3 regions of the Pantoea cypripedii genome follow, and region 1 is predicted to be linked to each of the others. Evidence: predicted binding sites of a transcription regulator. Region 1 holds the regulator's gene; each other region holds the start of a gene.
What was found. The regulator CRP, encoded in region 1, controls carbon source genes, mostly activating them, when cyclic AMP is high. The targets are predictions, from matches to a motif close to ATGTGANNNNNNTCACAT.
Positions count from the first base shown of each region.

Region 1 (3,113 bases):
CGTCGATACCTCGAATCCGTTTGCCGCGCGTGAAATTCCGTCACTGGATGAAAGCTTCGTGGTGATCCATTTTCGCGGGCTGGAAGGCATTGCCTTTCCCTACCTGCTGGCAATGATTCAGAATTCCTTTATCTCGCATATGAACACCCTGGTGGTGCCGGGCGGCAAAATGGGGCTGGCGATGGAGTTGATTATGACACCGCTGGTGCAGCGACTGATTGAAGGTAAACGGATTGAATAACCTGTCATTTCCGTAGCGGCGCGATTTATCGCGCGATCCCGTGCATGCTGCGCGAAAAAAACCGCGCGATAAATCGCATGATCCCGTACATGCTGCACGAAAAAACCCGCGCGATTAATCGCATGATCCCGTACATGCTGCACGAAAAAACCCGCGCGATTAATCGCGCCGCTACGTTCGTGCTATGCCTCAACTACCTCATAGCTGTGGGTGATGTCGACGGCTTCGCCGAGCATGATCGCCACCGAACAATATTTTTCTGCCGAAAGATCCACTGCACGCGCCACCGCTTTATCGCCCAAATCCTTGCCGCTGACAATAAAATGCAGATTGATGTGTGTAAAAATCCGTGGCGCTTCTTCACGACGCTCAGAGGTGAGTTTCACCTCGCAATCGGTCACTTCATTGCGCCCTTTTTGCAGGATAGACACCACGTCAATTGCGCTGCAACCACCCGCCGCCATCAGCACCATCTCCATCGGACTCGGCGCTTTATCACCCGAGTTCCCATCCATTAATACCTGATGACCCGATGAGGATTCTCCGAGAAAGGTAAGCCCTTCCACCCATTTGACTCGTGCCTGCATTATTCTTTCTCCTGAATCGGCTGATTTGCCGCCAGAGTACGCTTTCACCTGAGAAACAGCAATCCAGACTAATCGCCCTTTTGCTGAAGCGAGACAACAGAAGACAGCTAGCAAAAGCTGTGCTACAAACAGAGCTGAAAATATTTTCGTCGTAATAGACGAAGGCGGGAAGAATCAGAAGCCTGGCTTAAGAGTCCACCCGAATAATTTCCTTTACTGGAAGCGCTCTACGATTTCACCGCCTGACAGGGAAAATTGCCCCCTGTGTTTTGGGCACGATTACAACAGAGGATAATAGCGAATGGTTCTCGGCAAACCGCAAACAGACCCTACACTCGAATGGTTCCTGTCCCATTGCCATATTCACAAATATCCATCCAAAAGCACCCTGATTCACCAGGGTGAAAAAGCGGAAACGCTCTACTACATCGTGAAAGGTGCCGTTGCGGTACTGATTAAAGATGAAGAAGGCAAAGAGATGATCCTCTCCTACCTCAATCAGGGGGATTTCATCGGCGAGCTTGGCCTGTTCGAAGAAGGTCAGGAACGCAGTGCCTGGGTACGAGCAAAAACTGCCTGCGAAGTGGCTGAAATTTCCTACAAAAAATTCCGTCAGCTGATTCAGGTAAACCCGGATATTTTAATGCGTCTTTCGGCGCAGATGGCACGTCGCCTGCAGGTGACATCAGAAAAAGTCGGCAACCTTGCCTTCCTTGATGTGACCGGTCGCATTGCGCAGACGCTGCTCAATCTGGCCAAACAGCCTGATGCCATGACCCACCCGGACGGGATGCAGATCAAAATCACCCGTCAGGAAATTGGTCAGATCGTCGGCTGCTCACGCGAGACAGTTGGCCGTATTCTGAAAATGCTGGAAGATCAAAACCTGATCTCCGCACATGGTAAAACCATCGTCGTTTACGGCACCCGCTAATTCCTTCTCACCCACGGCGTGATGGTCACATCGCGCCGTTTTTGTCTGCGATGAGCTGATGTGGCGCCGAATCATCTATCATCCCGAAGTTAATTACGCCCTGCGGCAAACGCTGGTGCTTTGCCTGCCCGTGGCTCTCGGCTGGCTGTTTGGCGACCTGCAAAAAGGTTTGCTGTTCTCGCTGGTTCCCGCCTGCTGCAATATTGCGGGGCTGGATACACCACATAAACGTTTCTTTAAACGCCTGATTGTCGGCGGATCCCTGTTTGCCACCGGCAGCTTTCTGATTCAGTGGCTGACGGATTACCATGTTCCTTTACCGCTGATTATGCTGGCTCTGCCGCTGCTGGTGGGCGTCACTGGCGAAATCAGTCCGTTGCATGGCCGCTTGCTGCCCGGCACCCTTATCGCCGCCATCTTCACGCTAAGCCTCGCAGGACGCATGCCGATATGGGTACCGCCGCTGCTGTATATCGGCGGCACGCTGTGGTACGGGCTGTTTAACTGGTTCTGGTTCTGGCTGTGGAAAGAACAGCCGATGCGTGAAACCCTCAGCCTGCTGTATCGCGAGCTGGCGGATTATTGCGATGCCAAATATACCCTGCTGACGCAGTTGACCGATCCGGAAAAGGCGCTGCCTCCGCTGCTGGCTCGCCAGCAAAAAGCGGTCGACCTGATCACCACCTGTTATCAGCAAATGCATATGCTGTCTGCCAGCCGCAACAACAGCCATAAACGCCTGACGCGCGCCTTCCAGGTGGCACTTGATCTCCAGGAACATATCTCGGTCAGCCTGCACCAGCCCGAAGAAGTGCAAAAGCTGGTGGAGCAGAGCCACGCTGAAGCGGTGATCCGCTGGAACGCGAAAACCATCTCGGCGCGGCTGCGGCTGCTGGCTGATGCCATCCTGTATCACCAGTTACCTGAGCGCTTTCATATGGAGAAGCAGCTCGGGGCGCTGGAAAAGATTGCGCGCCAGCACCCGGATAATCCGGTCGGTAATTTTTGCCTGTACCACTTCAGCCGGATTGCCCGCGTCTTGCGTACGCAGAAACCCCTTTATACCCGTGACCTGATGGCCGACCGCCAGCGGCGTTTACCGTTTTTTCCGGCGCTGCGCAGTTATCTGTCGCTAAAGTCCCCGGCGTTGCGCACCGCAGCACGGTTTGCCGTGATGCTGATGTTTGGCAGCGCGCTGGCCTTATTCTTCAACATCCCCAAGCCCTACTGGATTCTGATGACCACCATGTTCGTCAGCCAGAACGGCTACAGCGCCACCCGCGTGCGTATCCAGCACCGTGCGCTTGGCACTTTCACCGGGCTATTGATCGCCGCTGCTTCGCTGCGTTTG
Region 1 covers NZ_MLJI01000001.1:4,073,601-4,076,713, forward strand. The annotation lists gene HA50_RS19105 (phosphoribulokinase) at 1-241, shown strand, start outside; gene HA50_RS19110 (OsmC family protein) at 424-828, opposite strand; gene crp (cAMP-activated global transcriptional regulator CRP) at 1,130-1,762, shown strand; gene HA50_RS19120 (YccS/YhfK family putative transporter) at 1,821-3,113, shown strand, end outside.

Region 2 (3,113 bases), 3.9 Mb from region 1:
GAAACCATTGCCAAACAAATTGCGCTGGCGCTGCGTGATGAAGTGGCAGACCTGGAAAAAGCCGGTATCGGCATCATCCAGATTGATGAACCGGCGTTGCGTGAAGGTCTGCCGCTGCATCAGTCCGACTGGGCGGCCTACCTCACCTGGGCGGTCGATGCGTTCCGCCTCAACGCGGCGGTGGCGCAGGATGACACCCAGATCCACACCCACATGTGTTATTGCGAGTTCAACGACATCATGGATTCTATCGCCGCGCTGGATGCGGACGTGATCACCATCGAAACCTCACGTTCCGACATGGACCTGCTGGATGCGTTTAAAGAATTCGCCTACCCGAATGAAATCGGCCCAGGGGTGTATGACATCCACTCACCGAACGTACCCAGCGTGGCGTGGATGGAAGACCTGCTGCGTAAAGCGGCGCTGAGTATCCCGGAAGAACGTCTGTGGGTGAACCCGGACTGTGGCCTGAAAACCCGTGGCTGGACGGAAACCCGTCAGGCTCTGGCCAATATGGTGGAAGCGGCGAAAAAACTGCGCGGTGAAACCGCGTAATCGTTGGATAAAATGTTGTGTTGATACGTTGGGGCGCACAAGCGCCCCCTTTTTCATTACGCGTCTGGTGCAACGCCATACTGCTTAAACCAGGCAAGCATCCGCACCCAGCCATCCTGCGCCGATTCCGCGTGATAGCTCGGGCGATAATCAGCGTGGAAGGCATGGCCCGCATCCGGGTAGACCACGATCTCCGCTTTGGCATTGGCGGCACGCAGCGCCTGGCGCATTTGCTCAACGCTCTCCAGCGGAATCCCTTCATCCTGACCGCCGTACAGGCCCAGCACCGGCGCATTTAAATCGACGGCGATATCAATCGGATGCTTTTGCTGCTTCAGCGTCTTGTCGCCAATCAGGCGGCCATACCAGGCAACCGCTGCACGTACCTGCGGATTGTGCGCCGCGAACAGCCAGCTAATGCGTCCACCCCAGCAGAAACCGGTAATGCCCATACGACGGATATCACCGCCGTTGCGTGCGGCCCAGTTGGCGACGTGGTCGAGGTCCGACAGCACCTGGGAATCCGGCACCTTACTTACCAGCTCTTTAAACAGGGTCGGGATATCGCTGTAGTCGCTGGGATCGCCTTCACGGAAATACAGTTCTGGTGCCACCGCCAGATAACCCTCCAGCGCCAGCCGACGACAGACATCACGGATATGCTCATGTACGCCAAAAATCTCCTGCACCACCAACACCACTGGCAGTGTGCCTTGATACTCTTTTGGCCGGGCATAATACGCTGGCAGATTTTCCCCCTGGCTGGGGACCGAGGTTTCCCCGGTATGGATCGCCTCGCTGTGGGTAATAATGGTGGTGCTCGCGGTCGGTTGTACGGCGGGGGCAAAGCCGCCAGTTGCAGATTTTTGTGCCATATTGTCTTCGGTTTTCATTGTTCTCTCCGTGCTAACAATCGCGCAATCACGTAACTATAGCCTGGCCGCTGTGGCCGGGTGGGTGTAGGGAGCAGAGGGGTTACGCATCAGTTCTTCCTCTTCTATTAACATTGCCGTTTAAACTTACACAGCACAGCTTGTAGCAATTCAGAATGGCAGACGATTAATGTGTGATTTCGATCACGTTATGTTTTCCTGATAATGTAACTTTCATTATCGATAGTGAAATTAGTCACATATTTATCCCGCCTGCTGACGTAAAGTGGCGCGCATATCCCTTATCTACCAGGAGTCTGTTATGGCCCAGTCTGACGTTTTCCACCTTGGCATCACCAAAGCTGACCTGAAAGGAGCCACGCTGGCCATCGTTCCCGGCGATCCTGAGCGCGTAAAGAAAATCGCTGCGCTGATGGACAACCCGCAGCACCTGGCGTCGCATCGTGAATTCACCACTTACCTGGCCGAGGTGGACGGCAAACCGGTGGTGGTGTGCTCCACCGGCATTGGTGGTCCGTCAACCTCCATCGCGGTGGAAGAACTGGCCCAGCTCGGTGTGCGTACCTTCCTGCGCGTCGGCACCACCGGAGCCATCCAGCCGAATATCAATGTGGGTGATGTGCTGGTCACCACGGCTTCGGTTCGTCTGGACGGTGCCAGCCTGCACTTCGCGCCGATGGAATTCCCGGCGGTCGCGGACTTCACCTGTACCACGGCGCTGGTGGCAGCGGCAGAAGCCTGTGGTGCGAAAACCCACATTGGTATCACCGCCTCTTCCGACACCTTCTATCCCGGCCAGGAACGTTACGACACCTTCTCAGGCCGTGTGGTCAGCCGCTTCCAGGGCTCAATGAAAGAGTGGCAGCAAATGGGCGTCCTCAACTATGAGATGGAATCCGCTACACTGTTAACCATGTGCGCCAGCCAGGGGCTGCGAGCCGGTATGGTGGCGGGCGTCATCGTGAATCGTACGCAGAAGGAGATCCCGGACGCGGCGACCATGAAACAGACGGAAAGCGACGCGGTGAAAATTGTAGTCGAAGCGGCGCGTCGATTAATCTAGCGCGCCCGGTAACCGGCGATTTTCAGATTTCGTCGGTTACCTGAAACGGATGCGCGTAAATTCAGCGGATAACTGAGAATTTTCTATGCGCAAAACGGTTCCTGTTCAACGTCCTGCCTTTATGACCAGCCCCCAATCACGTGTCGAAGATGCGGCCGCGCGTTTCCGCCAGGCGATGGCGGCGGCTGATTTCCCTGTCGCGCGTCAGTGCTGTGAAGAAGTGTTGCGTGTCATGCCGCAAAACATGCAGGTGCTAAGCGATTATGCGCTGACGCTGATGCGGGTTGGCGAATACCAGAAATCCTGGAAAACCTACCAGAAAATCTATCAGGCTACGGCGGATAAGCGGGCGCAGGCGGCCGAAACCTGGCTCGACGGTTTCACCGAAGTCTGTGGCTGGCTTAACAAGCCGGATGAGGTGGCGCGTTACGGGCTGGAGTCGTTGCAGCAATCCGACCGGAAATTCAGCGCCGGGCAAAAGCACCCTCTGCCAGCAGAAGCACCACCGGCCTTTGCGGCGTCTCGCCCACAGGAAAATATCATTGCCTTCAGCCTGTATGGCGACCAGCCACGCTATTGCGAAACCCTGATAAAAAATG
Region 2 covers NZ_MLJI01000001.1:161,548-164,660, forward strand. The annotation lists gene metE (5-methyltetrahydropteroyltriglutamate--homocysteine S-methyltransferase) at 1-558, shown strand, start outside; gene HA50_RS00705 (dienelactone hydrolase family protein) at 615-1,451, opposite strand; gene udp (uridine phosphorylase) at 1,753-2,514, shown strand; gene HA50_RS00715 (tetratricopeptide repeat protein) at 2,600-3,113, shown strand, end outside.
Region 2: a site for CRP is predicted at 1,623-1,640, ahead of udp (uridine phosphorylase). Genes of this name have one in related genera too.

Region 3 (3,113 bases), 1.6 Mb from region 1:
GCCGAGGCGATTCGTCGTATCAGCAACGAAGAATCCATCTCCGCCATGTTCGAACATTGATCGATTGTTCGAATGAAACCGGGCCACGCGCCCGGTTTTATTTCTCTCGCCCTGCTATCGCGTCATCTACCGACTAAGCCGCTCCTGCCGCAGATACTTGCGCGATAAATTTCGTTAAAATTCGCTATTCTCGTTGCCATTCACTGTTTTCTGCCAACACTGACATCCGGACTTTAGCGCTCCCATGTTTAGTGGTATTTTTCACCACACTTTTTTTGAGAACTCCGACCACTATGGCTCTCGACATTTACACACTTTTTGTTTGTGAGCTCTATGTACTGGGGTTTTTAAGCATCATTCTGGTCTTCGCCTGGGTCGGTTCACAATATGATCGCGTGCTGGGCTTCACCTCGCTGACCCTGACGTTAACCTTACTGGCGGTGTTTCTGAGCAGCCTGCGCGCCGCAGGATTGCACTTTCTGCCGGTTGCGGTCGGAAATGTGGTCATGATGCTGGCCTATGGCAGTTTGCTGAATGCCTTCCGCGTGTTCGATAACAAGCCACTGGGATTGAGCTGGCTGGCCGGTGCCCTGCTGTGGGCGATTCTGTGTTGCTTCCCCGCCTTTTATTACAGCCTGCCCAAACGCGTGCTGGTGGTTTGTCTGCTATGTATCATTTACACCGCAGCCTTAATTCAGTTGCTTTGGCGCGCCCGCGCTACATTGACGGTGACATTCTGGCCTGCGCAAACTCTGTTGTGGATTCATCTGTTGTTCCACGTCGCACGTATTTTTCTTGATGATGCCGTGGCGACGCCGGTACATGGGGCGATTGGTGGTTCCAGCTTTTCCGTCTACGTGATTCTTGAATCCATTCTGTTCGTGATTGGTCTGGCCTTTACGATTCTGGCGATGGTGAATGAACGCACGCAAATTGCACATAAGCTGGCATCACTGCACGACCCGCTAACCAGCGTGTGGAATCGTCGGGCCTTGTTCGAGCAGGCAGAAAAGATCATTGCGCGCCGGTTACGTCAGCAACAGCCATTTACCGCGGTGTTGTTCGATCTGGATCACTTCAAAAGCATCAATGACCGTTATGGTCATCAGCAAGGTGATCGGGTGCTCATCGATTTTTGTCAGGTTGCGCAGGCGTTATTACCGGAAGATGGTAAGTTTGCCCGTCTGGGGGGAGAGGAATTTGCCGCCATCCTGCCCGGCGGCAGCGAACAGGCGCAAACGGTATGCGAACGCATCCGGGTGGCGACTCAGCTGTCGCAACCGGATGATATTAGTTACACCGTCAGCATTGGTTTTGCCACTTCCTGTCAGGAAGATAAACATTTCCCGGCATTGCTGGCACTGGCCGATGAAGCACTCTACCGCGCAAAAGCCACAGGCCGTAACCGCACCGAACAGTATCTGGCGCAGTTACAGCCGTTTAATCAGGCTACGCTGGTGTAGCGTTAAGAATGATGGGTATTGCGGCGGCAACGTTTATCGCCGTAATGCCGCAACCAGAAATAACGGTCTTCCACTTTTTCGCGTCCGCTGACGCGTGCGCCAACCAGCCACAGCAGCGCACCGATAAAGATGCTGAACATTGCGCCATGCGCCAGAAATTGCGGCAGATTCAGCGAAGGAATTTGATTAATGATCGAATATCCGACACCGAGTACCATGGTGAGTAAGCCGAGACACATCAGGCCGTTACCCATATAGCGAGTGTGATGACGTTTCATGGTTTACCTCCTTCCTTATGAGCAAAGCTAAGAACAGCACATAACGTTAACTGACCATAAGTTTAGGCAATACCAGGCGGTTAAGATGCGTACAGGATCACACATCTTTCACAATTCTGACAAAACTTTACCGCTTATCGGATTGATTTCGATAGAAAATGATAAATAACGAAGCGTCACTATTCTTCAGCCTCGCCCTTTGTCATCTCCTCAGGCACGCAGTAAACTATCGCCCTTTCGTGATCGAGACAGGATAACCATCGTGAGCAGCATTAAACTGATTGTCGGACTGGCGAATCCCGGCGCCGAATATGCCGCCACGCGCCATAACGCTGGCGCCTGGTATGTGGATCTGCTGGCAGAGCGCTACAATCAGTCTCTGAAAGACGAACCCAAATTCTTTGGCTATACCGCCCGGCTGGCGCTGGCGGGAGAAGATGTGCGCCTGCTGGTACCGACCACTTTTATGAACCTGAGTGGCAAAGCGGTGGCAGCGATGGCGACCTTTTACCGTATTGCGCCGGAAGAGATTCTGGTCGCGCATGATGAGCTGGATTTGCCGCCCGGCATCGCAAAATTTAAGCAGGGTGGCGGCCACGGCGGCCACAACGGACTGAAAGACATCATCAGCAAACTGGGAAATAACAATAATTTTCACCGTTTGCGTGTCGGTATTGGCCACCCTGGAGATCGCAATAAAGTGACCGGGTTTGTGCTGGGTAAACCGCCAGCCAGTGAGCAGAAATTGATTGATGATGCCATTGACGAAGCGGTGCGTTGCACTGAACTCTGGCTGAAAGAAGACAAAATAAAGGCGATGAACCGCCTGCACGCTTTCAAAGCCGGTTAACGCCAATTCCCGCGCCGCACAGCAGCATTTCTGTGTATAATGCGCGAAATTTTTAGAATCTGTCAGCGTTGCCAGCCAGCGCTGCACCCTCAGTGAGAAAGGTAATCAGACCATGGGATTTAAATGCGGTATTGTGGGCCTGCCGAACGTCGGTAAATCCACCCTGTTCAACGCGCTGACCAAAGCGGGTATCGAAGCAGCCAACTTTCCGTTCTGCACCATCGAACCCAATACCGGTGTGGTGCCTATGCCCGACCCGCGTCTTGATCAACTGAGCGACATCGTTAAGCCACAGCGTGTTGTGCCAACCACCATGGAATTCGTCGATATCGCCGGTCTGGTTGAAGGTGCGTCGAAAGGTGAAGGCCTCGGCAACAAATTCCTGACCAATATCCGCGAAACCGAAGCTATCGGCCATGTGGTACGTTGCTTTGAAAATGACAACATCATTCACGTTGCAGGCAAAGTAAACCCGGCTGAAGACATTGATGTTATCAACACCGAGCTGGCGCTGTCGGATCT
Region 3 covers NZ_MLJI01000001.1:2,492,199-2,495,311, forward strand. The annotation lists gene prs (ribose-phosphate diphosphokinase) at 1-60, shown strand, start outside; gene HA50_RS11560 (GGDEF domain-containing protein) at 294-1,463, shown strand; gene ychH (stress-induced protein YchH) at 1,466-1,741, opposite strand; gene pth (aminoacyl-tRNA hydrolase) at 2,004-2,591, shown strand; gene ychF (redox-regulated ATPase YchF) at 2,704-3,113, shown strand, end outside.
Region 3: a site for CRP is predicted at 1,827-1,844, ahead of pth (aminoacyl-tRNA hydrolase). Genes of this name have one in related genera too.